Regions from separate parts of the Paenibacillus sp. BIHB 4019 genome, predicted to be linked through region 2. Evidence: riboswitches for the same ligand, from Rfam matches in the RefSeq annotation. Region 2 holds a riboswitch; each other region holds the start of a gene.
What was found. Region 2 has a riboswitch for cyclic di-GMP ahead of BBD42_RS28695 (methyl-accepting chemotaxis protein). Riboswitches for the same ligand answer to the same signal wherever they lie in the genome.
Positions count from the first base shown of each region.

Region 1: it holds a riboswitch for cyclic di-GMP, as region 2 does, so the genes downstream of both, BBD42_RS25410 (non-ribosomal peptide synthetase) here and BBD42_RS28695 (methyl-accepting chemotaxis protein) in region 2, are expected to answer to the same signal.
Region 3: it holds a riboswitch for cyclic di-GMP, as region 2 does, so the genes downstream of both, BBD42_RS07875 (glycoside hydrolase family 26 protein) here and BBD42_RS28695 (methyl-accepting chemotaxis protein) in region 2, are expected to answer to the same signal.

Region 1 covers NZ_CP016808.1:5,851,339-5,854,618, forward strand. The annotation lists gene BBD42_RS25410 (non-ribosomal peptide synthetase) at 1-1,377, opposite strand, end outside; cyclic di-GMP riboswitch class I at 1,448-1,535, opposite strand; gene BBD42_RS25415 (sensor histidine kinase) at 1,904-3,280, opposite strand, start outside.
Region 2 covers NZ_CP016808.1:6,598,204-6,601,483, forward strand. The annotation lists gene BBD42_RS28690 (GntR family transcriptional regulator) at 1-69, opposite strand, end outside; gene BBD42_RS28695 (methyl-accepting chemotaxis protein) at 236-1,942, opposite strand; cyclic di-GMP riboswitch class I at 2,096-2,179, opposite strand; gene BBD42_RS28700 (YrzA family protein) at 2,344-2,553, shown strand; tRNA gene BBD42_RS28705 (tRNA-Thr) at 2,668-2,743, shown strand; tRNA gene BBD42_RS28710 (tRNA-Pro) at 2,753-2,826, shown strand; gene BBD42_RS28715 (phytoene desaturase family protein) at 2,959-3,280, opposite strand, start outside.
Region 3 covers NZ_CP016808.1:1,867,203-1,870,482, forward strand. The annotation lists gene BBD42_RS07875 (glycoside hydrolase family 26 protein) at 386-1,333, opposite strand; cyclic di-GMP riboswitch class I at 1,419-1,507, opposite strand; cyclic di-GMP riboswitch class I at 1,589-1,676, opposite strand; gene BBD42_RS07880 (mannosyltransferase family protein) at 1,765-3,024, opposite strand; gene BBD42_RS07885 (glycosyltransferase family 2 protein) at 3,028-3,280, opposite strand, start outside.

The DNA of each region.
Region 1 (3,280 bases), 750 kb from region 2:
GGGAACGTTTAAATGCACATTACCCGCTTGCGCCAGCAGCTTGCGCTTCTCCTCCAACGTACAAATCTCCAGCTCGCCAATTGCTTTTGCGGGATCATTGAGCGCATCTTCAAGCAAAACGAGGATGCCATTGTAAATATGATCCACTTCTTCCTTCGCAAACAGCTCTGTACGGTAATCCATGTCTATCGTTATCTGGCTTGTATCCCAGCGCTCCTTCACATGGATGGAAATATCATTGACTTCATGCTCGCTGAATAGAGGTTCGATTATGAACGACAAGCCCTCCTTCTGCTCCCAATTCATCACCTGGTATTCGAGTGATAAGCCAAATAATCTTCCTGCCTGACCATGAAGCTCCCGTAAATCATTCACCAGCACATTATAGGGGTATTTCTGATGGCGAATAAGCGTTAGTTGATCCTTCATCCGCTGCTGCACAAAACGGAGAAAATCTTGACTCTCATCGACATATGCGCGCATTGGAATGGTGGAGACAAACATGCCAAGCATCTGCTTTTCCTTCTTGCTCGTCCGATTTCCCATAAACGTTCCAAGTACTGCTTCCTGCTCCCCTGTTATCCGGTACATATAGATGTACAGAAGCGACAGAAACAAAGACAGCATGCTCACGCTGTTATCCTTGCAGAAATGCTGAAGCTTGTGCTGGAGCGGCTGCGGAAGCACTTGTGAAAACCGCGCTGCTTCCGTACGTATGCGATTGATGTCACATTGCTTTAGCGATGTGGACTCTGGAAGAGCCTTGAACTGCATATTCCAATAATTTTTATCCTTCTGAAAGCGATCGGACTGTTCATATTCCAGCTCGCTTTCTATGTAATCCGCATACGAAATTTGCTGCGGCAGCAGCTTGCCGCTATCAAGTACCAGTTCCAGGTAGCCGTCAATAATTTGGTTCCCCATTAAGACGTTCGAGATGCCGTCAGAAATAATATGGTGGATTTTGGAGAACAGCCAAATCTCCCTGCTGCTTATTTTGAATAGACGAAAATAAAATAAAGGACTATCATAAAGCGGCATTGGTGTACGCGCCTCTGCCTGCCCCCAAGCCATAATAGCTTCCATGTCTCCAGCTTCGCTGAAATCAGCCGTTTCTAGTTCAAATGGTGCATATTCAGCTATATATTGCTTGGGCTCTTCACCGCTGCTGCCACTCCCGGCTATTCTAAGCCTCAAAGCATCATTGCTGCGAACAACCTGCTGGATTACGTTTATAAGCCTGGTGTTATCCATTCCCTCATGCGATCTAAGCTTGAGAAACCCGCTCAAATTGGCCATACTGGTCCCGGGGTAAAACTGCTCGGTATACCAAATTCGTTTTTGCGCATGTGTTAATGGATAATAAAAACGTTTCATCTAATTACCCCCAATAACTTGTTTTGATAAATAAAAAACTGCCCGGATGTTGGACAGTCTGCTCCCATTTTCCGGCAACCTGTCAACCGTAGCATCGTCTGATGCCTTAGGCCATGGCTTTGCGTCCCTATGTTTCCATAGGTATGCCTTTATCCATTTTATGTTTGTTTTATTCCATTCCTAATCTATAAACAATCCATTCGGCAAATAGTTACGTTTTTTTACATTTTTTTATATTTTCATTCGACAAAAAGTTTTTGGGAGAGGGGTCCTATGAAAATGAAGAGGATGAAAGTCTATGGGAGGAATCGAAACGGGGCTTGGCTAGAACGAAATAACCCTGCGCAGATGAATTCGCGGATTAATAAGGAGGATATACCCATGACTGAGCCACAGTTCTCATAGATAATAGCAATTTGCTGCTTTAAATCTAGCTGTGCAGATTCATCTTCTTTAATTCGTTAAACTATGAAAATTTTAAAGCAAAAAAACCGCCATTTAGGCGGCATGGCGGCATATTGGTTATTCATTTACGATGCAATGTAAAAAAGAAGCTTGTTCCCCTATCGTTCGATTCGACCGCAATCGTCTCCTTTAATTGCGTGAGAATTTCCTTGGCGAGCGAAAGCCCAAGCCCCGTTCCCATTCCCGTGTGCGACTTGTCAGACTTATAAAAACGGTCAAACACGTAAGGGAGCTCCTCTTCGTCGATTCCAATACCCGTATCAGAAATCGAAATCGTAATGGCATCCTCTTCCCAAGTCGCATTCAGGATGACCGAACCATCCGGTTCCGTAAATTTCAAGGCATTATCCAGCAAAATAGTGAGCACTTGTTCTACCCGATCCGCATGCCCAAAAAAATCCGGCATCGTGGAAGCTTGCTTCGTAATTATAAAATGAACCCCCATTTCTTCTGCAAGAACGGAAAAGCGGCCGTGCACTCTTTCTATGATGGGTTTTGCCTGAATCACTGATTTCATCATAGCAGACGAGCCCGATTGCAGCCGGGAGAGCTCCAGCATGTCGTCGATTAGCCGCTGCAGTCGAATGGATTCACGCAAAATCGCATGATAAAACCGTTGCTTTCCTTCCTCGTCATGAAGCATTTGATCACAAAGTGTTTCACTCATAGCACGAATTGATGCCAGCGGCGTTCTGAGCTCATGCGTAACATTTGCAACATAATCGCGCCTTACTTGCTCTAATCGTACAGCTGCTTGATGGTTGTGTTCCAATTTGGATGTTAATATGTTCAACGAATGAGAGAGTTCCCCTAATTCGCCATAACCGTTCTCAGGAACTCTAACCTCATAATTTCCGCTTGCCATCGCTTCGGATGCATGCGTCATAACCCGTATTGGCATTAACATAGGTTTGATGATTCGATAAATAATATAAAGCGTGAGGATAAGAGCCGTGCTGGCCGACAAAGCTAACGTAAAATAAAACCCTGTCCGAGCGCTAGTAAAATCTGAAACGGGCTTCAGTAGAAAAAGGCCGCCGATTACATGACCGCTGCTCCTGATAGGCTCACCAATAACAATCGAATAACCACCCATCTCATCGGACTGCGTTATTGTCGCAACTTGAGCTCCCGTAAGAACCTTGCTAATGAAAGGTTTCACCACCGTGTGGATGTCCGCCTCCGAGAAAGGAAGCTGCGGCTTCATGTCAGCAATCAAATCATGCTCCAACACGTCCATTTCTTTGGAATAAAGATCGAAAGCTTTAAGAATAAAGCCTTGATCCTTTAAGTAAGTAGAAGCATGTCCACCCGCCCCAATCTCCTTTGCAATCGTTTCTAATTGTGGCTGAAGTTCCGTCAATTTATTATTTAAAAAATAAGATTCAAGTGCTTCTCTCCCGATAATGACGGATATCGCAAAGGTCAGTATAAGAAC
Region 2 (3,280 bases):
AATTTGCTGTTTAATATAGTTCATGATCTGGATGTAGATCGGCTGGTTGTTGTCAAATTCAATCGGCATAAGTCACCTCCGTGTTAATGTGTTAGTGTCATATTTAAATAGTACACTAACATTCTGTTGTTGTAAAGAGCTGGATAAAAAAAGGCTGCCTCCAATCGCCCACGGGCGCTGAAAGCAGCTATGCCATTGTTGCTATTCCCTTTTCCAAGCCGCTCTAAAGGCTAGCTTACACCTTGAATACAGCCGCTTTTTCGCGCAAATTAGTGGAAGAACCCTGCAGTTTCTCAGCCAGCTCTTGAAGCTGGATCGATACCTCGAACTGATCTTCGGACATACCGCTCATCTGCTCCATTTTGCCATTTACCTCGGAGGAGGTTTGCAGCAGCTTGTCAACTGAGCCAACAATATCGGTAATGCCTTTTGTAATTTCATCAATGCCGACCGAAATTTCGCCCATTTGCTCGGACAATACGCTGCTTTGGTTTTCCAGACCATTAAACATTTCGCTAGCTGTCACCGATGCCTGCTTCGTCGTTTCAATCACTTCCGAGAAGCTGCTCAAGCTTTGGCTGCTGTCTGCAAAATCGTTCTGAATAAGCTTAAGCTCCTTCGTAATATCTTTGGAAATGATATCCGTCTGGCTCGACAGCTTGCGAATTTCCTCCGCTACTACAGCAAAGCCTCTGCCATGCTCGCCTGCACGCGCCGATTCAATCGAAGCATTCAGCGACAATAAATTCGTCTGTGTGTTCAAATCCTGAATGCCGCCCAAAAACTTCGTTACATTATTGTAGCGTTCATTGATTCGGTCGAAGGACTCGGTAACACGGGCAAATTGCTGCACCGTCTGATTCACCATCTGCACAACGCCCTTCATATCGGTGGAGCCAGTGCGCGATGACTCTCTCATTTCTTTCATATCGCGATTAATATATTCGGTTGAAGCCGCAATTTGCTGCGAGCTTGCCGATATTTGCTCCGTTACGGCCGAGATCGAAGTTGCATCATCATACTGGGTCATCAAAATCGTTTTGCCGTTTCCGATCTCCTCCTTCACCTGCTCGGAAGCGTTCTGATTGCGAACAATCATATCGCCCATATTGCGCGAGGCTTGCAGAACAACCGTGCTTACATCCATAGTCGAACGAAGGGTGTCACGAAGCGCACTACCCATTTGCGCCAGCGAGCGGTCAATTTGACCAAATTCATCTTGGCGATCCAGCTTCTCATCATAGGTGAAATCGTTATTCTGATACGCGGCAATACGCTTCGTTAAACCAACGATGCCTTTTTTTACGTTCCGGCTTAATGAATACGACATGAGGAACGGCAGTACTGCCAGCAAAACAATATTGATGATAATGATCGTATTTGCAGCTGCGATACTTTTATTTAATGTCTCCTGTGTAGCGACCGTATCTACTTCCAGCCAATTTTCTACTGTTTCATTCGCAAAGCTAAGAACAATCGTATATGTACTGACAAGCTGTTTGACCTTGGCGGAGCGGTCTTCAATGGTGAGCAGGCTGTGATTGCCGTTTTCTTTATTAAGCTGCTCCAGTGCAAGGCCAAACACATTGCCTTGGTTCGAATAGGCGGTGCCGTTATCCCCATGAGGATATTTTTCATCCAGGTACGCTAGTGTAACCTTCAATTTTTCTACCCGCTCGGGCATCGACTTAAGTGCCAAGTTGATTCCATCGTCGCCGGTGCTGCCGTTTTCTACGGCATCAATCATCGAAAGCAGCGTGCGCAGCATCGAATCCGATATCCCTTGATATTCTTTTTTGGCCTCCTGAAGCTCATTGGAAGCTTTCACTGCACTTCTAACCGAAGCATTTTGCATAAAAATCCACCCGCCAGCGACGACGTTGAACAAGGTGATTAATGAAGTGATAAACAACAGCTTCGTTGTAACCTTTTGTTTCTTCAAGAAATCAGAAATCCTTGATGTCCATTTTAACCATTTTGCCTCTCTCAATCGGTTAATCATCATTTTCTCTCCATCTCTCCTATTACACTGAAAAAACAAAAGCTATCCAATCACCGCCACGAATTGAACAGCTGAATCAGCCTATAGTCCTGTACCGGTGGTTTGGCTGCCATAGTTCAATACCTTAGGCCCATAACTTTGCGCCCTTATTTTTCAATAAGTTTGCCTTTTTCAGTATGTAATTTTCTATTTATTTCGACACTTTTAAAGTATAATTTAGGAAAACCTTTTTGTAAATTATAAAAAGCGAGATTATCTGACATGATACTTTGAAACTAGTGCCTAACAACGTTATAATATTAGCGAATGCTAGCTATTAAAGAGATTTTAGGGGGGACAAGATGGATTTTCGACTGGATTTAATTGAGGATAAAATCGAATTTTTTGAGGCTTTTGACTTACGAACGCTGGAAAAGCACATTGACCAGCAAATTGAAGCGAATAAAGCACTGCTATTACAAGTTCATGCGATTAGTCATCATGCCGTGTTTCATCCCGATCGCGGGAAAATGCTGTACAGCGCAGTCGTTCATTTTAAAGTTAAAAAATAGGCCAATTCGGGCATTTGACCGCTGCCCGAATTTTTTTCAAAAAAATTTAAAAAAGGTATTGCATCCTCCTAAAGTTCTGTGGCATAATACATCTTGTGTCCGATACATAACCGCGCCGTTGTAGCTCAATTGGTAGAGCAACTGACTTGTAATCAGTAGGTTGGGGGTTCAAGTCCTCTCGACGGCACCATTTTTTTCCCGGGACGTAGCTCAGCTTGGTAGAGCACCTGGTTTGGGACCAGGGGGTCGCATGTTCAAATCGTGTCGTCCCGATATTTCATAAGTTGTTTCAAGCAGGCCCTCTAACTTAGAAGGGTTTTTTATTTTTTTCATTTAAGAAAAGCCGCGCTTAGCTGGAAGTTTTGCTGCCCCCGCTAAGCGCGGCTTTTCTTTTGCCCAATAGATTCATGAATGATGCTGCCGAATCATCGCCTCTGCGGTGAGCAGCCCCGACAGAGCAACCATCGGCGTTCCCCCGCCGGGATGGGTCGTTCCGCCCGCAAACCATAGTCCGCGCAAATCCGCACGATTGGACGGCCGCAAAAATGTCTGCTTTGCTGAGTTCGAGGAAATGCCATAGATCGCGCCGCGAAATGCCGACGTATCCCGCTCCAAATCCTCCGGTGTATACGAAGCAAGCTGCTCCGCTTCCCGGTCCAGTCCCTCCAAGCCATAGGCAGCCAGCTGCTTCAATAGACGGCCCTGATAGCGCTCCGCCTCCCTCTCC
Region 3 (3,280 bases), 2.5 Mb from region 2:
TTTTGTTTTCAAATAACCCCAATCCTTTGCGCTCTATTTATTCGCCATAATTCCATTCCTTTTCTGACTAATCTACAACATGGATTGACTATACTGTCTATTTTCGCTGTCGATATTTGTTAAATCGGCCGGAAATATGATATTTTTGGCGGCTAAGGCTCAAATTCAAAGTTATCTTATCACAATCCTTGCCCCTTTAAAAGTTAATTTTTCTTCTTAACATCGTAATCTCATTGGCAAAAGTGTAGAAAAAAAGCGAAAAAACTCTAATTTTACGCGGTTTACGCGAAATTAGAGTTTTTTCAGAATACCTATTTAGTATTATATCAGCCATTGTTTGATAGAGTTGAAACCAGGACTTAACTACTAGCCCAGTCTAGTTCTATTAAAGCGTTTTTTGCAGCGTTTGGTAAGCGCTCAGGCTATCAGCCGACGAATCGATATGCCAGTCCAGCTCTTTGTTTTCGTTGAACCAGATCAGGCCTTTAATTTGGCTGTACGCTGGCGATTGAACTTGATTCATCGCATCAATAACCCACTCGTTTTTGCTGCCGCCGCTTTCTGTTGTGCCAGTTTCAGCGATAATGATCGGCTTGCTCGACATGCTTGTCAACGCTTTGTACGAAGCGTAGAACACGTCGTTAAAGCTTCTCCACGAGCTCCACGATTCTTTCGTTCCAAAGTTGTAGCCATCGATCGAAAGCAGGTCTACGTAAGCATCACCTGGGTACATAGCTGTAAACGATGCGTTTTTGCCAACATTTTCAGCGTTTACGTTGTACATGAATTTCACATTCGTTGCGCCTTGCTCTCTGAAAATCGTAACGACACGTTGGAATGCCGCTTTGTAAGTCTCGTTTGTGTTAACTGTGCTGTCGCCAACGCCCCAGCCGTACCAGTTGCCATTGCCTTCGTGGAAAATGCGAAGCCAAATTTCAGGGTTTTTGTTAGCTGCTTGCCAGTTAACCAGTTGTTTTGCCGTTTGTTTCAGGTAAGCGTCTACTACGCCTCTATTTATATCAGCAGTCGAATATTCTTTGTAATTTTTATTTTTAAACTCAAGGGTAAGTAGGTTAATCGAACCATTATTATTTACATAGTCCATAAAGCCCTTCCATTCATTAATCCCTTGGTTCGAGTTGACAAAAGTATGTACAACATCTTGGTGTCCACCAATCAGTTCCTCGTAAGCAGCGATGTTGTTCAAGCTTTGGTTCGGCCAAGTGCCGATCCATGCTCCGTTGTAAAAGTTGGTTTTTGCGCTAGCAGGGAGTGCCCAGAGTAATGTCGATGCGAGCATAAGGAGTGTAAGAGCGAATTTTGTAGTTTTCATAGTAAGTTCCTCCCCTGAGCGAATGATGGTACGTGGTCCGAAGAACACGCCACACCTTCATCAGGCAAAGGAGGCTATGTCGGGCTTCGGCAGCTGGCGAGCATATCCTGTTAAAGGATGAAGCCCCTGTAGCTTTGCGCACATCAGGTTTCCCTGAGTTTGCCTTTTCGTGCTTGTAAGCAATAAAAAAAGATAGTCCCTGCTCCCGAAAGAACAAAGTCTACCTTGATTAATAAAGGAAGAATCGATGTTGAATTCGGTAGCTGGCGAGCATATTCCGTTAGGAATGAAGCCCCTGTAGCTTTGCGCACATCAGGTTTCCCTGAGTTTGCCTTTTCGTTAAACGATCTAGGTATAAAGTACGAGCTAAAGTAATATGGTGCTATTGTACACCTTAAGCGCAAATTTCGTCAATTTATTTTTTCATAAATTTATACAACGAAAAAATATCCATTAAAGTAGCAAATCGCATACACAATATGAAGCAGGAAAAACATCATGAAATAAAACATTTGCAGCGCCTTATTATTTTTCAGCACATCCGCAAAATAAAGGTAAAAGGGGAACGCCACCATGACATAACGTGGAATGCTCTGCAAAAATTCGGCGCTGGCGAACGGAATGAGCATAAGCAGCAAACCATAGGCAAAAAACAGCCATTCATGAGCATTACGGCGAATATCTTTCCAGCGCATAATAAGAAAGGCAGCAAAAATGACGAGGACGGCATTCGCGATAATAAAGGCAAGCAGGCCATTTTCCCAGCCGCCATTTCCTGAGAAATAAGGCTTTTGGAGAAAATGAATATAGTTCGAGAACGGAGCAACCGTCTTGCGATACCAGTTGATGCTTTGCTCGGTAATCGGAGCCAGCATATCGCCAGTAAGCCATTTCATGTACAACAGATAACCGGCTAGCGGCAGCGCCGAAATGATTGCATAGCCTAAATACTTCGTGTCCTTCCACTTGAAACGGTACAGCCTGTGTTCGATCAACAGCGTACCCACAACGAAAAACAAGTTGACGAAGCCCAAGTTGCGCGTCACAGCGGACAAGCCCCCGAACAGAAACGCGAGAAAATATCGTTTTTGCATCGCATAATAGACGGTCATTAACGATAGCATGAGGAACAGGCTCTCTGTATAAGGCACGGCATAGAAGATGGCGGTCGGAAAAATGAGCAGCAGCAGCACCGCGACTTGGGCATGCTCCTGTTTCAGCCCTCTTTTTAAACAAATGCCATAAAAATAAAAAAGCGATACGAGCAAAAACAAATTCGATAAAACCGATCCTACGACTGTCGCATCGTATTTAGAAATAGACTCCACCAAAAAGACTAACAAAGGGTATAAAGGAAAAAAAACCCAATTTGCACTAGGATGCGATTCGTTGATGTTATACGTATCATAGCCATTTTCGGCAATTCCCAAATACCATACGCTGTCAAATTTCCTTAGATCCTCGAAGCTCGGCTTCTTCAGCTGTGAAATATCCGTCTGGATCGAGAGCTGGCTCGATGTAAAATCATGCCCCTGCACGACCGTATAGTCTGGCGGAATTTGATAGTTCGGGAACAGATTCATGCCGAGAAAGCCTGCAAAATAAAGCAATATTCTCGTTATGACAAACAAGGATAATAGGAAGATCAAAACTTGCGTATTCGATTTTGCTTTAAGCAGCAGCGATTCCATTCGTCACCTCGTCTCTTGTAATTGCTGCGTTTTCGTTTCCACCGGCACAGCGTTATGCAGCACGGTTTCTACGAAGTATTTCGGCCGTTTCTTCGTTTCAATGTAAATTTTGCCGATATATTCGCCAATTAGTCCAATGCACAGCAGCTGAATGCCGCCTATGAACCAAATCGAAAGAATCATCGAGCTCCAGCCGGATACCGTGTTGCCCTGCAAATGCCTGACGAATACATAAAGGGCGAATACAAGACTCATG